2 linked regions of the Saccharobesus litoralis genome follow. The protein of the gene in region 1 binds, or shares a complex with, the protein of each later gene. Links are inferred from orthologs where the notes say so. Each region holds a gene or a part of one and is shown in the gene's direction. Other genes may lie near its edges. The genes, in order: rppH and dapF.

Evidence for each region.
Region 2: the proteins of rppH (region 1) and dapF are in contact, whole or in part, in a solved structure (PDB 5YGU), measured with the Escherichia coli proteins. The link is inferred for Saccharobesus litoralis from one-to-one orthologs.

Annotation. Positions count from the first base shown.
Region 1 is NZ_CP026604.1:5,286,063-5,294,692, reverse strand. The notes cover bases 2,799-5,782. They hold rppH (RNA pyrophosphohydrolase), read left to right. Parts: upstream 2,799-4,021; coding sequence 4,022-4,543; downstream 4,544-5,782. Other genes in these bases: ptsP (phosphoenolpyruvate--protein phosphotransferase), read left to right, coding at 4,540-5,782; C2869_RS20065 (phospholipase A), read left to right, coding at 2,799-3,572. In the rest of the region: peptidoglycan-associated lipoprotein Pal, read left to right, coding at 1-23; tol-pal system protein YbgF, read left to right, coding at 30-800; quinolinate synthase NadA, read left to right, coding at 1,297-2,358; more of C2869_RS20065, read left to right, coding at 2,772-2,798; more of ptsP, read left to right, coding at 5,783-6,810; C2869_RS20050 (sulfite exporter TauE/SafE family protein), read left to right, coding at 6,824-7,630; lgt (prolipoprotein diacylglyceryl transferase), read left to right, coding at 7,725-8,540; C2869_RS20040 (thymidylate synthase), read left to right, coding at 8,537-8,630. UniProt on the Escherichia coli protein: Master regulator of 5'-end-dependent mRNA decay.
Region 2 is NZ_CP026604.1:2,302,801-2,311,180, forward strand. What follows is about bases 3,185-5,918. They hold dapF (diaminopimelate epimerase), read left to right. Parts: upstream 3,185-4,003; coding sequence 4,004-4,834; downstream 4,835-5,918. Other genes in these bases: C2869_RS07950 (DUF6351 family protein), read right to left, coding at 3,185-3,638; C2869_RS07960 (DUF484 family protein), read left to right, coding at 4,831-5,523; xerC (tyrosine recombinase XerC), read left to right, coding at 5,551-5,918. In the rest of the region: C2869_RS07945 (hypothetical protein), read right to left, coding at 27-209; more of C2869_RS07950, read right to left, coding at 1,425-3,184; more of xerC, read left to right, coding at 5,919-6,450; C2869_RS07970 (HAD-IA family hydrolase), read left to right, coding at 6,484-7,182; uvrD (DNA helicase II), read left to right, coding at 7,316-8,380. UniProt on the Escherichia coli protein: Involved in the succinylase branch of the L-lysine biosynthesis and in the biosynthesis of the pentapeptide incorporated in the peptidoglycan moiety. Catalyzes the stereoinversion of LL-2,6-diaminopimelate (L,L-DAP) to meso-diaminopimelate (meso-DAP).

The DNA of each region.
Region 1 (8,630 bases):
GACGTGCGGTACTAGTCTACTAATAGACCATGACAAAAAAACATCTTTATTTAGCACTAATTGGCGCGGCAACGTTTACAGTTGCAACGCCTTTTAGCTTTGCTAACAATACATTGAATGAGATCGATCAGCGAGTTAGTAAGCTTGAGCGTAATTTTGAAGCACGTAGTCGTGCGCAAATTAAGCTAGCTCAAGAAATTGACAACCTGCAAACTGAAATTAGCCAATTACGTGGAATTTCAGAAGAGCATGGGTATAAGCTGGGTCAAATTTTGCAGCGCCAACGTGATTTATATCAGGAGATGGAATCTCGTATTTCGTCTGTGGTAGAAAAAATAGAGTCAGCTGAACCAACCTTAACGCCATCGCCGATAGCGCCTACGGCGACTGTTACGCCAACAACCGACGTTACCTTATCGACAGATCTGTCTGAGAATGACGCGTACGAGCGAGCGGTTAATTTGGTATTAAAGGACAAGCTATACGATAAGGCGATCCCTGAATTTCGTAAATTTATTGGTGCTTTTCCTAGTTCAACCTATTTACCGAACGCACATTATTGGTTGGGGCAACTTTTATACAACAAAGGTGAAATTGCAGATGCTGCACAACATTTTACCACTGTAATTGAGCATTTCCCTGAATCTAATAAGCGTTGTGATGCTACATTAAAGTTAGGTATGGTTGCGCAAAAACAAAACGAAACTGACAAAGCGCGAAATTTTTATCAGCAAGTCCAAACTGATTGCGCGACAACGAGTGCTGCGCGGATTGCTAAAAATCGTATAGCATCACTGTAATTATTACTGATTTGTAAATATTCTCTTGGCTTTTTGTATAAATAAGAGTGTTTTTTAATCACTTTTAAGAAAAGCATAAAAAAATTGAAATAGTTGTTGCACTGCCAATCTAAATCAGTATTATACGCCTCCGTTGCCACGGGGGCTTAAGCAAAACCTTGGTAAACATTTGAAGAATGGGTCATTAGCTCAGTTGGTAGAGCAGTTGACTTTTAATCAATTGGTCGCTGGTTCGAATCCAGCATGACCCACCACTCTTCAAAAAATCCAATATTAAGTGGGTCATTAGCTCAGTTGGTAGAGCAGTTGACTTTTAATCAATTGGTCGCTGGTTCGAATCCAGCATGACCCACCACTTTCTAAAACACTCCGCACAAATTTATAACGTCTTCTTTTTTATTTAACTCAGTGTTTTTCTAACTTGGTTGCTGTATAATTCGCGCCCGATTTACGGATGAAGTACACCACGGTCAGAATATAACTAGGTATTATTCAAATGAGCATTATTGATTTTAGTAACTCAGCTTATCCTTTTCCTCCTAAGCCAAAGCCATTAACGGATTTGGAGAAGCAAGAATACAAAACGCGTATTAAACAGCTATTGGCTGAAAAAGACGCCGTGTTAATCGCTCATTATTATACCGACCCTGAAATTCAAGCATTAGCCGAAGAAACCGGTGGTTGTGTATCAGACTCATTAGAAATGGCACGCTTTGGTCGCGACCATGCCGCTAAGAATCTAATTATCGCTGGTGTACGCTTTATGGGCGAGACAGCTAAAATTCTTAGCCCAGAAAAGCGTGTATTTATGCCAACCCTAGAAGCAACTTGTTCGCTTGACGTAGGCTGCCCTGAGAAAGAATTTACCGAGTTTTGTGACCAACACCCTGATCACACGGTTGTCGTTTATGCTAATACATCAGCAGCCGTTAAAGCTCGGGCTGACTGGGTAGTCACATCGAGTATTGCCCTTGAAATTGTTGAGCACTTAGATGCTGAAGGCCACAAAATCTTATGGGGACCAGACAAGCATTTAGGCCGTTATATTGAAAAGCAAACAGGCGCAGATATGCTTAAATGGAATGGTGCTTGTATTGTTCATGATGAATTTAAGCATCAAGCTTTGGTAAAATTAAAGCAAGATAATCCTGATGCCGCTATTTTGGTTCATCCTGAGTCGCCGGATGAGATTGTCGAGTTAGCAGATGTGGTTGGCTCAACCAGCCAACTGATCCGCGCTAGTCAAGTAATGGATAATAAAAAGTTTGTTGTAGCTACTGACAAAGGCATTTTTTATAAAATGCAGCAATTGTCGCCAGAAAAAGAGTTTATTGAAGCTCCAACAGGTGGCCAAGGCGCAACGTGTCGTACATGTGCACATTGCCCTTGGATGGCAATGAACGGCTTAGACGCAATTGAGAACGCTTTAACAGCCACAGATGCTAGTCAGCACGAAGTCTTTGTTGATCCAGAGCTTCGTAAGCAAGCTTTAGTATCATTAGATCGCATGCTCGACTTTGCTTCAACTTTAAATATGAAGCTTAAAGGCAACGCTTAATCTCGGTTTAAAGTTGGCCTTATGATAGGCGATGAATTATTCGCCTATCAAACCAATAAAGCTTATTTAGTGCTTGCTTAGGGGGCAAGATTTCCCTAACATAGCGCGACCTCGAAAGAGGACATATTTACAGGACGTAAATACCACGGTGAGATGGCTGAGCTGGCTGAAGGCGCACGACTGGAACTCGTGTAAGGGTTAACGCCCTTCGAGGGTTCAAATCCCTCTCTCACCGCCACTTTATCCCTCCGCAAATTCATAAAATAATCCATATATTTCAAATTCTTACAAAAAATTGGAAAGTTCACATTCGCTTTGGAATTTCAATTGGGAACTTTTTGGGACCTTAACATGTGTGTTTAGCAACATTGTGTTTATAATATTGTCCAGATAAAACAATAAGGACAGACGCAGTGTTTAGGAACTATAAATGTGGTTTAGCTATTGTGTTGGCTCTAATATCAAACTTGAGTTTGGCAGAGGTTAAAGTTAAGGCTAAAAGCAATGTTGAGCATCACAAAGGGACTTACATCTTACCTTTCTCTTACAATTCAGAACTAAAGGATTCAGTTAATCAGTCGGTTGAAACTGAATTTCAGTTTTCATTGAAATATCAAGCAATGAAAAACCCATTGTGTAATGTTTTTGACTATTGTCAGGCTCATAAACTGTTTGTTGCCTATAGCCAGCGTAATTATTGGCAAACCTACAACCGTCAAGAGTCGACTTATTTTCGTGAAACCGTGCACAGCCCTGAAGCATTCATCCGTTTTGTCGATACAGGCTTGTTTGAAAAGTATGGCTTGTACCAAATCGATGTTGGCTTTATCCATAAATCCACAGGACAAAAGCCACCAACGTCTCGTAACCTAAACCGCTTTTTTAGTGAGTTTTATTGGGGAGAGGATGGTTCACAGTTTTCCCTTGCAACTTGGTATACGTTTGATCAGCAAGGTGCCAGAGAAAAATACGATCGCAATATGGGGGTCATTGAGCTTGGCTATGAATATTTTAATACTCACTCTCGTATTGAAACTAAGTTGAGTACAACATTGCGTGATTATAACGGTGCGTTAAGAGTGGGTTATTCCTATAATTTAAATAATACCATGGCGTTATATGTTCAATATAATGGTGGCTATGGCGACTCTATGATTGAATTTGGGCGCAAGGCAAATCGTTTAGGTATCGGCGTACGCCTTAAAGATTGGTAATTTTGCAATTTATAGTCTTCTCGCTCAGATTTTATGGTTCATTGTCTGCGCTTACTCTCGACTTTGGCTCCTGCGTCGTTCTAACACCTAAATCCATTTAGGCGGCCCCAATCACATAATAGAGCATATGCTCATGGGGTCTCGAAGCTTGACGGCTTTGCTTACATGGATGTAAGTACTTAGCGTGAGCAGGATGCGGAAGCTGCCCCTAAAACCCGATCGCTTTGACTATATTATTTCAATTTGAGATTGTAACAGAGCTCGCATTTATCGGTTTTACGGCGGTTTTGTGGCCCTGTTATCTGCATTTATCAAGCTCGTTGTAGGCTTTTGCTTAAACAACAAACAAACTTCCATAAATACCTGATTTTTTAGCATAAGTCATTTGCGCATGTTGCAAGTTTGTGAAAAAATCAAACGACTTCCAGATTTTGTAATGTGAGACAAATGTGATTGATGCCGAAGGTTATCGAGCTAACGTCGGTATAGTCATTTGCAATCGATATGGTCAAGTCTTCTGGGCGAAACGGTTAGGGCAGCATTCATGGCAATTCCCTCAAGGTGGGGTTGATGAAGGTGAGTCACTAGAACAAACGATGTACCGTGAGCTTTATGAAGAGGTCGGGTTACGCAAAGAAGATGTTGAAATTCTTTGTTATACCCGCAACTGGTATCGTTACCGTTTACCAAAACGGTTAATTCGTAAAGATTCTAAGCCTGTCTGTATTGGTCAAAAGCAGCGTTGGTATTTGTTGCGTTTGAAATGTAAAGAAAAAGACGTAGATCTTGCACGGTCTTCTCATCCTGAGTTTGATGATTGGCGGTGGGTGAGTTATTGGTATCCAGTTCGACAGGTTGTATCGTTTAAGCGAGATGTGTACCGAAAAGTGCTAAAAGAGTTCGCATCTGTGGCTATGCCTTTCCATAAAAGAAAAGATAATAGAAAGCGCCGGAGAAACCCGCGTAAATGATCACTACGCTAAAGCGCATTGTAGAAGAGTTTGCGCAACAACAAGTATTAGAGAGAGCATTAACCGATGTCGTGTCAAAAGTGAAAGACGCGATGTCGACCGAGTGCTGCTCTTTGTACCTTGCTGACCACGAAAAGCAACATTACATATTAATGGCTACTGATGGTTTGTCAGTTAATGCCGTTGGTCGTTTAGCCATTAACTTTAACCAAGGTTTGGTTGGTTTGGTTGGGCAGCGAGAAGAGCCGGTTAACGTAGCGAATGCTCATACCCATCCTAGGTTCCTATTTGCCCCGCAAGTTGAAGAAGATAAGTTTAATGCTTTTTTAGGTGTGCCGATTATTCACCAGAGAAAAGTATTAGGGGTGATCTCAGTTCAGCAAACAGATTCTCGAGTATTTGCTGAAGACGAAGAGGCTTTTTTATTTACATTAGCGGCGCAATTAGCGGCAGCTATTGCTCATGCTGGTGTTAAAAGTCAAATTGAGTCGCTTTCTGGCTCTGGCAGTAAATATGTTAACCAACATATTTTAGGTGTACCCGGTGCGCCAGGCATTGCACTTGGTTGTGCTTTTGTTTCACAGCCTTCGATTAGTTTTAGCTCTGTCTTACCTCGGCGTACCAAAAATGCGGCTAAAGAGGCTGTTAAATTTCAGCAAGCAATCAAAGTTACGCGTAAAGAGCTCGGTGAATTATCAGAGCGAATGACGGCTATGTTACCGTCGGAAGCGTCAGCTATTTTCGATGTTTATAATCACCTATTGAGTGACGCAAGCTTAGGCGAACAAGTTAATGAGCATATCCATTCGGGATGGAGTGCGGCATCTTCTTTAAAGTTTGTCATCGAAAAAACCATTCGTGAATTTGCCGCCATTGAAGACGATTACATTCGTGAACGCATGACTGATATTCGAGATATTGGGCAACGGGTGCTGGTTAACCTGATGCAAAAAGATATCGCGAAGCGTAAAGTGCCTGATAACTTAATTTTGGTTGCTGAAGAAGTCACGGCGAGTATGTTAGCTGAGATACCTCGCGAAAAAATAAAAGGCATATGTTCGCGTAAAGGTTCGTCTAACTCACATGCCAGTATTTTAGCGAGTGCTTTGGGTATTCCAGCCGTGATGGGCTTGGAAGATCTGCCTATTAGCTCGATTGATGGCATGGCACTGATTATCGATGGATACAGCGGCAATATTTATATTAATGCTGATGATTCTATCGAGCGAGAGTATCGTCGCTTACAAAGCGAGGAGCTAGAGTTAAATGATAAGGTTAGAGAGCTCGCCGCCGATCAAGCGGTGACTAAAGACGGCAAGGTGATTGCTCTGCATATCAACACTGGGCTAGCGGCAGACTTTGATGTAGCTAAAGGCTTAGCGGTTGATGGTATTGGCTTGTTTCGGACTGAAATTCCGTTCATGGTCCGTCAGCGCTTTCCTTCTGAATCTGAGCAGGTTGAGCTCTACCGCCACGTATTAGAAAGCTACCCAGATAAACCCGTTTGCATGCGAACGTTGGATGTAGGGGGCGACAAACCCCTACCTTACTTCCCGATAGAGGAAGACAACCCGTTTTTAGGTTGGCGTGGCATTCGCTTGACTCTTGATCATCCAGAGATCCACTTGATTCAAATGCGCGCTATGTTGCATGCGAGTCGTCACACCGGCAACTTGAGCATTTTATTGCCCATGGTTACCTCAATAAATGAAGTGGAAGAATCGCTACGGCTATTGAAGCAAGCGCATAGTGAACTATGTGAAGAATTAAGCTGTGAGATCCCTTGGCCTAAAGTCGGGGTGATGTTAGAGGTGCCGGCAGCCATTTATCAAATTGGCCAGTTATCGACATTGGTTGATTACTTTTCGATTGGTACCAATGATTTAACGCAATACTTGCTAGCGGTTGATCGTAACAATGCCAGAGTGGCGAGTTTGTACGATTATTATCACCCCGGTGTACTACAGGCATTGCACTTTGTGATCCAGCAGTGTCAATTGCATGGAACACCAGTAACAGTATGTGGTGAGATGGCCGGTGAGCCGATCGGCATATTATTATTATTAGCCATGGGGTGTAATAGCTTTAGCATGAGTGCCCAGAACTTGTTAAAAGCTAAGTGGATTTTAAAGCACATATCCAGTGACGATGCTTGCCAATTTTTAAAAGAAGTCGCAATTTTGTCAGAGCCTGCGCAGATCAGAGATGTTATTGTCAGTAAGCTTGAGCATGCTGGCTTAGGTGGATTTATTAGGGCGGGTAAATAAGCATTTTTACGTAATGGATTTTTATACACTTGCAATCATATTTTTAGTAACAGGTACTATTGCTGGCTTATTAGCGGGTTTTTTAGGTATTGGCGGCGGCTTAATTGTCGTGCCGTTACTCACTTTTGCTTTACCTTTGGCTAATGTGCCTGAGCATTATGTGATGACAATGGCAATAGGTACGTCACTGGCTACCATCATTTTTACAGCCATTTCTACCTTGGTTGCTCATCAAAAGCGCGCCAATATTATATGGCCTGCGGTATTTAGTATTTTTCCAGGTGTTATGTTGGGCAGCATGCTAGGTGCTGCGGTAGGCTCGCAAATGGCAGGGCAATCACTTATGGTTGTCTTTGGTACTTTTTGTGTCGGCTTGGGGTTATATACTAGTGTCGGTGAGCGCTGGTTTCAACCTGCATGGGACTATAACCAAAGTCGAAACTGGTTGTCGTTAGTTGGTTTTTTAATTGCAATTGCATCCGCTATTGTTGGGATTGGTGGCGGTACATTACTTGGTCCTTGGTTAGTTTGGTTAGGACTGGAAGCGCGTAAAGCCGTTGGTACATCTGCTGCTTGTGGGTTGTTTATCGCAATTTTCGGTGCAGCCAGCTACTTAATTACGGGATCTCAGCTTGATGATCTACCGCAATATTCGTTAGGACATATCTATCTTCCTGCTTTCTTCGGTATTATTGCCACCTCAATGTTAACAGCGCCTCTAGGGGCAAGAATGGCGAGTTATTTTTCAGCCAAAACGATTAAAATTTGCCTAACTATCGCCTTATTTGCCGCTGCTAGCAAAATGTTCTTAAGTGTGTAATGATGCGGCGCCAAAATTGGCGTTAATCATGACTTTGTTGTCACTGTAGTCCAAACCAAGACTATAACGTATTCAGAATTAAACAGGATTTTTTATGGCTGCCGAACCTTGGCAATTTCCGGCAATTGACCCGGTTATTTTCTCACTTGGCCCAGTGTCATTGCATTGGTATGGGCTTATGTATCTCATTGGCTTTGCTGGCGCGATGTATTTTGCTAATTCACGTGTGGGGCAGCATGACTGCTATTGGAATAAAGAGCAGATCAGTGATTTACTCTTTTATGGCTTTCTTGGGGTTATCTTAGGTGGGCGCATTGGTTATGTGTTCTTTTATCAGTTTGAACTGTTTTTAGAAAATCCGCTTTATTTATTTAAGATTTGGGAAGGTGGTATGTCTTTCCATGGTGGGTTTTTAGGGGTACTTGTCGCTTTTGCTTGGTTTGCAAAAAAATCCAATACTACTTTTTTACAAGTGGCGGACTTTATCGCGCCTATGGTGCCAATTGGCTTGGGTGCGGGACGTATTGGTAACTTTATTAATGCAGAACTGTGGGGAAGAACAACTGATGTGCCTTGGGCTATCGTTTTTCCTGGAGCAGGAGAGTTAGGTCGCCATCCATCTCAGCTATATGAGTTTTTCCTAGAAGGCTTGGTATTATTCTTATTCTTAAATTGGTTCCGTCAGTCACCACGTCCTGTTGGTGCAGTAGCCGGTTGTTTCTCGTTGGGCTATGGGGCATTTCGATTTATTGTTGAGTATTTCCGTGAACCTGATGCACATTTACAAGACTTTATGAATGGTTATATTACTATGGGGCAAGTATTGTCTTTACCTATGGTGATTTTAGGTTTGGTTATTTTAGTATGGGCTTATCGTCAACCCGTTAGACAAGGTGAAAAGCAAGCATGAGACAATATTTAGATTTATGTCAGCGGATTGTTGATGAAGGTCATTGGATCGAAAATAAGCGTACTGGTAAGCGCTGTTTAACGGTTGTTA
Region 2 (8,380 bases), 3.0 Mb from region 1 along the record:
CTCTTTTTAGGAAACGATACCAATCGTTATTCATTCAACTCAATTTCACCCGCAATAAACCTTTCAACCAATTGCTCAAGGATCTTTTGCACCGAAGTATCTTCTTCAATCGCTCTGATCTTTAACTGTTTTAATGTTTTGCTACGCAGTCGAAGCGAGGTATTTTTCTTACCGTCACCTACTTTTGTCCGCGCTTTCTCTTTAGGCATTACCCACCAGTCTCATTTATGACGTCATGAATTCACAATGAAAAGGTAGCAGCACTTTAATGAAATTCAAGTACAGCCAACTACCAACGAAATAAATCAAATATCAACGCTTATTAATAAAGAAAAAATAATAGAAAAACAAAAGATCAATCCTCAAAAATGGAAAAGTATTTTTAACAAAAACTCAATTTTAAGCATTAAAAAACAGAATATAGTTCGAACAAAAAACAATCTAACAAAAGAAGAAAACATGCTGAAAATAAACTAAAATAAAACTTTAAACATTTGAAAAAAAAGAAAATAATATAAAAATCATAATAAAATAAATAGTTCTAATTATGAGCAAAATAAAAATATTCACGATGAGAAATAAATACAATAAACAGTATTAAAAATACAAGTAAAATAATACGATCCTAAATTAAACAATCAACAACATACTTTATACAAAAATAAAAAACACCATATAAACACAATTTAGTTAAAAGTATACATATAACAATAAACAACACATGATGCGGGATATATAGGTTTTAAAAAAGTATGGCTACTGGGTTTAGTCAGCATATTCAAATGACTAGTACTGTTTCGATTTAATTTGGATTACCCGAAACACGGCTAGCTATTTTTGTAGGTCGACGCTCGCTTCAGGCGCCTACTTTTGGTGCCAGCAAGATAGATAGCAGGTACTTAGAATTTGCGAGGAACAAAATTCTGTAGTCTTGTTCTTTTGGGTAGAAAAGTTTGCAGGCTCAGCAAGCATAAATGCTCGCCCACAATAAGCAGAGCCTGTTGCAAGTTGCAAGTTGCAAGTTGCAACCAATCAAACAAACATTACGCCAACCTCAAAGAACGAAATTTACCCTTGTAGGTTCGAATAACACCGAAATGTCCGATTACGCGGATTTAACCACCGCCAGCGATGGTTAAATGATAATGGTTTGCAGGTGCTGAAAGCATAAATACTCGCCCATAAAAACTTGATACTTTAAAGCTGCTTATTTCACAAAAGTCATTAGATAGTCTTCTCGCTCAGGTCTTATGGTTCATTGTCGGCGCTTACTCGCCCCAATCACATAATAGAGCATATGCTCATGGGGTCTCGAAGCTTGACGGCTTCCCCTAAAACCTGATCGCTTTGACTAGATTAATGAAAAGGCTATATAGTTAGTTCACCAACCCATCCATACAGCACCTTTCACATTTTTAAGCCTATCAATTATTAACCGTTTGATTATCTACAAGCTCTAACATAGATAAGTTTAAGTCTCGCGGTTTAGCTTGATCACCTTGGGTAAAGTCACACACACCTAACGGGAATAGCGCTTTAAGTTGTGGCAATAAAGCTTGCACATCAAGCTCGCCATAAATGCCTTGTTGAACCGCCTGCTCTAGTGGGATCCTAGCACAATCAAACGTATTACCAGCCCAACGTCCTCCTGCTTGAATACGACTGGTTTTGTATACTTGATACGCTTGCTGGCATTGGCCTTTAGGTTTGGCGTTCCATTCACCATCCCAAACTTCATGACCACTGGCAATCACCTTACCCTGCTTATCAAAGCAAGTATCAACCGCTAGCTTAGGTTTGGCTTCGATTACCGACTGGCCAGCAAGTACGCCTTGCATCCATTCATCCATAACGGCAAAGCTAAGATCAATTGGGTCGTAATCTTCATCAGCAACCCATATCACTTGATGATGGCTATCACCTTGCCAATCTTGAATGCGTTGCCGAGATTGAAAACTTGCCGAAACGTGGTGCATATCGAGATCATTTTCTAAGTAATGGCGTACATCAAGAATAGGAATGTCCGCCATGCCAAGATATATTTGCCCATATCGATAAGCTTTTTCTACTGCGACATAATCAGTAGGGTGGCGAGACGAAGCGTGTTGTGGTTGTAACTCTGGCGTTACGTTGTGGTTGCCCCATAATGATAACCAAAATGGTTTATCCCAAATCGGGATACGAGCAATACGCTCTTTTTCCATCTCGTGTACAGGCTTCCAACTACCAATTTTTTGGTTAATATCAACAAATTGTTCAAAACTAATCTGATTTTTCTTCCAAGCTTCTAATCCATATTGGATCCCCTGGTTGCCCCAAACATGCCTTGCAAAACCTTGCTCATTTTCACCATATATATTGATAAGATCTTGCCAGTGATTCCAGTGATGGTTATCGACCACATCAGGCGAAAAATATTCACGTAACCAACCTTGTTTGGGGTTGTGAATAAACGCATACAAGCCAAACCAACCATTAATACATTCACTGTTACCATCAGGCAAGTTTGGCCACTGACCATTTAATATTTGATTAATAGGCTGAAAAATCGCACTGGGGTGTGGATCACCATTTTTAGCGACAAGACCATCAAGTAATGCTCGATTGTCCATGTTTTGCCAAGTGCTAGTGTCATCGGCACGGAAAGTGTAATAAGTATTGAGCAAGTCACAATCCATGGCATATAAGGTTTGCGATACCATATCTGGGTAAGAATAAAGTGGTAAAGCAGCATCAATCAGCCCAGGGGCGTTTTGCATCATTAAATATTGAGCTAATCCTCCACCCGAGCCGCCTATTCCTACGGTATATTCAGGTTTGCCGTATAAACTAATAAAGTTTCTTTTAACTCGACGAGCTGTATCTTCAGCCAATAACATATTATAAGTGTAAGACGTTCTATTGCCGCTCGAACTAATAACCGCATAACCTTGAGCCAATTGATCATTAAGACGTTCAAACATTTGATACTCTTTTAAACGCCCTTGACGAAAACCAATACCTGCACCGCCGCCAAACTGATAAATAAGTTTTTTATTCCATTGACTTTGAGCAAGCCGATCACCAATTTCTTCGGCTTTTATCGGCATCAAAATACCGTAAATAAAGCGATTGATCGTGCCGTATTCCAAACGCACTAAAAACTCTCCTGCCGCTAACGGTTGATCAAAACCGGCACTAATTTCTTGATAATTTTGCTGATTATCAACTTTGTAATAACGTAGGTTGGTTTTAATTAAGCAATCTTTGCTGTAGCCAATAATATCGGCTCGTGTTCGGCTCTCGCGCCCCAGCCCTTTAGGATATACAGGCGTTCCGTAACCTTGCAGATTATCAATTTCAGGTTGGCCAAAGCCTGATTCTTCGGTAAAACAAATAAATGGGTATTGTGCTTTACCTGAAAACAAACTCTGTACAGGACCTATCTCGCCTAAAGGTATAGGAAAAGCATAAGTTTCTTCAGGACGTGGGGTCAGGCGAATATGCTGTCGAGGTTTGAGTAAAAAGTTATCTTGTGCTGTCGCAACTTTATCAATACGTAAAGGATTACTGGGTTTAGTCGACATAAATGCCGAAATAAACACAATTGCAACTAAGGCAAAAATGGTTACTTTAAAACTACGGATAGCTGCCCGCATATAGCACCTCGCCAGTTATTTCAAATCAAGTTGAAAACTCGCTTCAGTCGGGCTGCTTTTAGAGTTTTAGTTATTGGCCACACCTAACTTGGGCTAGGTATTCAACACTTATATGGCTAATATTAGTTTAATTTTTATAAGTAATTTCAAAGAGTTGGCATCATACCAGTTAAGTTAATGATTTTTCTATTTTAAATTTTTTGGACTAAACAACAACTGGTTAGACCAGAATGAAATTAAAGCACATAAAACATAGCGCTTATTGACAAAGACAATAGTTAAAAAATTAATCCAAGCAAGCGATACACAAGCGCCAGAGATACGGGTACACTAGCTGCATTGATATACCCAGCTTATAGTGAACGATGCAGTTTACATTTTCAAAAATGCACGGTTTAGGTAATGATTTTGTCGTTTTAGACAATGTCAGCCAGTCTGTGTTTTTGTCACCAGAGCAAGTGACTAAACTTGCTGATCGTAATTTTGGTGTTGGCTTTGATCAATTATTGATTGTAGAGCCACCTTATTCACCTGATCTTGATTTTCACTACCGTATCTATAATTCGGATGGCAGTGAAGTCGAGCAATGTGGAAATGGCGCCCGCTGTTTTGCCCGTTTTGTCCGCTTAAAAGGCTTAACAAACAAAAACAAAATCAAGGTCAGTACCGCTAGCGGCAATATTATTTTGCATGTAGAACATGACGGTCGTATTACCGTTAACATGGGCGTACCTGAGCTTAACCCAGATAAAATACCATTCAAAGCGAACAAGGCTGAGAAAACTTATATTCTGCAGGCTGATGAACGTAACATTCTGTGCGGCGCAGTTTCTATGGGCAACCCACACTGTGTATTAACGGTTGACGATGTTGATAGCGCAGATGTCGAAAGCCTAGGCCCTATACTAGAAAGTCATGAGCGTTTTCCCAATAAAGCCAATATCGGTTTTATGCAGGTGGTTAATCCTGACCATATTCGCCTTAGAGTATTTGAGCGCGGAGCTGGAGAAACCTTAGCTTGTGGAACTGGCGCTTGTGCCGCAGTTGTCGTCGGCATATTACAAGGCAAATTGAACAACAATGTTAAGGTAGATCTACCTGGCGGCGAATTAACGATAAGATGGGCGGGTGAAGGACAACCTGTAAAAATGACAGGGCCAGCCCAACATGTATTCGATGGACAAATTAATATATGAGCGAGCAGCAACCAGAACTTCTCAAGCTAAATGAAGAAGACGTTTTACATTATTTAAAACAAAACCCGAATCTATTTGAACGTCACCCCGATGCGCTAGCAGAAATAAAAATACCTCATGCGCACAAAGGGTCTATTTCATTAATGGAGCGCCAGCAAGAAGTTCTTCGCCACAAAAACCAAGACATGGAAAAGCAGATCAAAGATCTGCTCAGTACAGCGAAACAAAACGAAAAAATTTACCGCGCGTTTGTCAATTTATACATGGCATTGTTGGAATGTCCTGATAGTCAAAAGTTACTTTACTTACTGCGCGCCATGCTACTCGATCAAATCGAGTTAGACGGTATTAAGCTCTGCTTATTCATAACAACCACTGATGAAAAAGCGCAAGACTTTGTTGAGCCACGCTCAAAGTTTTTAGACGTACTAGACGATCGTTTATCACGCGACACCTATTACTTTGGTCGATTAAAACAGCAAGAAATGGATCTGTTTTTTGAACCCGAAAAAGCCATAGGTTCAGTGTGTTTAATTCGACTAGGAGAACAAAAAGACTTAGGGATTTTAGCCTTTGGTAGTTGTGATGATAATCACTTCAGTCCAGATATGGACACAGTTTTTCTTGATCCCATGGTTAAACTCATCAATCGCTTTTTATTTGATTTTCAATCTGGTGAGCGCAGTTAACGCTCACCTTAAACCAACTAAACTCGCATGCCGTCCTTAGAAGAATTGCTCAACAATTACTGGCAATACTTACAAGCCGAAAGACGCTTATCAGTCCAAACTCTCAAAGCATATCAGAGCCAACTCGCGGCAATATTTAGCAAACAACCGATCAGGGATATAGCAGAAATCGATAATGGTTATGTACGAAAAGTGCTAGCCAATAGTAAAGCTTCAGGCTTAAGTCATTCAAGTATTCATTTACGCCTATCTGCCTTACGCTCTTTTTGTCAGTATTTAGTGAGACAAGACTTAATTGACCACAATCCAGCAAAAACAGTTAACGCCCCCAAGCAAGGTCGAAAGTTACCTAAAAACCTAGATATAGATGAAATTAATCAACTTCTCGAAACTGATGATGAACAACAAATATCGCAAAGAGATATTTGCATGATGGAGTTAATGTATGCCAGCGGTCTACGTATTAGCGAATTGATCAATCTAAATATTTCAGATGTCGATTTCAATACAACCCTGCTCAGGGTGACAGGTAAAGGTAACAAACAGCGCATAGTGCCATTTGGCAGCAAAGCAAAACAAGCAATGCAAGCTTGGCTAAAAGTACGCTTTGAAAGCAGTCAATCACCAAACAATGCCTTGTTTACGTCAATACATGGTAATCGCCTAAGCGTAAGACAATGCCGCGCACGAATGAAATTATGGGGACAAAAACAAGGTTTAAGCAAACACCTTAACCCACATAAGCTGCGCCATTCATTTGCTACGCACATGTTAGAAGGTAGCCAAGATTTAAGGGCCGTACAAGAACTTTTAGGCCACGAGAACCTTGCAACAACTCAGGTATATACCCATTTGGATTTTGAGCATCTTAGCAAAGTTTATGATCAAGCTCATCCTCGCGCTCGTAAATTACCAACGAAAAAGTAACAAGCAATATCTTAATAGCAAAACTAGGTTTTTATGATTTTCTACCGTTCGCCTAAGCCAATTAAAGCCATCAGTTTCGATCTTGATGATACACTTTACAACAACTACCCAACTATTATGGCCGCAGAGCAGGCGCTAATAATTCATTTACAGTCAGTCCACCCCAACCTCAAAAACATCACAAAAAGAGATATAGAATTAGTTAGAGAGCAAGTTTTATTAGAACAACCTAAACTTAGCTCGGATGTTACTTTACTGCGTAGACATTGGTTAGCTAAGCTTTTCAATAACCACAAAATACCAAATAGCGATAATCATATTGGGCCGACTTTTAGCACTTTTATGTTAGCTCGAAATCGAATCTCAATATCGCAAAAAACAATAACCTTTTTATCAAAACTAAAAAGTCGCGTTCCGCTTATTGCTATTTCAAATGGTAATCTTGATATTGAAACTACACCTTTGGCCAATTACTTCACTCTAAAGATGTTCGCAAATAGCGATAACAAGGCAAAGCCAGATCCGGCAATGTTTCTTTTGGCCAGCCAAAAATTAAGCATTCCTTGCGAGCATATTTTACATATTGGTGATCAGTTAAATACCGATGTATTAGGCGCCAAAAGAGCAGGATGCCAAGCGGCGTGGTTTGATCCTTATTCTGCTGTCAAACCCTATCCTGTGTTAGCCGATTTACAATTGCAGAGTTTGGATGAGTTACTCAATCTCGTTTAGCCTAAACTATACAATCATTATACAACTCGCTAGGCGTATATAACCTATAGCAAGGCAATGTTAGTCTTTACTGGCTCAATTGTCGTAAAACATGTATATTTAGCCAGTTATTTTTATTGACTCACGGTTTGCAATGGACGTTTCTTATTTAATCGACTCTCTTAACGACAAACAGCGCGATGCGGTTGCGGCACCTCAGCAATCAATGCTGGTACTGGCTGGTGCCGGTAGTGGTAAAACACGGGTTCTAGTGCATCGAATTGCTTGGTTAATGCAAGTCGAGAAAATCTCACCTTATGCCATTATGGCTGTCACCTTTACCAATAAGGCCGCAAATGAAATGCGTGGCCGTATTGAGTCGTTATTGCAAACCTCAGTCAACCATATGTGGATTGGTACTTTTCATGGTTTAGCCCATCGATTATTACGCTTGCATCATCAAGATGCGGGACTGCCTGAAGGCTTTCAAATTCTCGATGCTGATGATCAATTGCGTATGTTAAAGCGCATTATCAAAGCCATGGAGCTGGACGACAAAAAATGGCCTGCCAAAGAAGCAATGTGGTATATCAATGGTAAAAAAGACGAAGGATTACGCCCTAGTCACATTGAAACCTATAACGATCCTGTTGATAAAGTTTGGCTACAAATATACAAAAATTATCAAGATACCTGTGACCGAGGCGGATTAGTTGATTTTGCCGAGCTACTACTGCGAGCGCATGAGCTTTTCTTACGTCATCCACATTTACTGCGTCACTACCAAAACCGTTTTCAACATATCTTGGTTGACGAATTTCAAGATACCAACCGAATTCAGTATGCTTGGCTGCGGATCTTAGCGGCCAACCCTAACAGTAACATGATGATAGTCGGTGACGATGACCAATCCATTTACGGTTGGCGTGGCGCTAAAGTCGAAAACTTACAACACTTTTTACGTGATTTTCCTGAAGCCGAAACGATCCGCCTTGAACAAAATTATCGCTCGACAGGTACTATTCTCAAGGCGTCAAACCATCTAATTGCCCACAACACAGATCGTATGGGCAAGCAATTATGGACGGAAGCAGCCGAAGGCGAAAAAATCGGTTTGTATGCAGCTTTTAATGAATTAGATGAAGCCCGTTTTATTGTTGGCCGGATCAAAGAAGCCTTTGCCTCTGGCACCTCGTTAGCTCAACACGCCATATTGTAC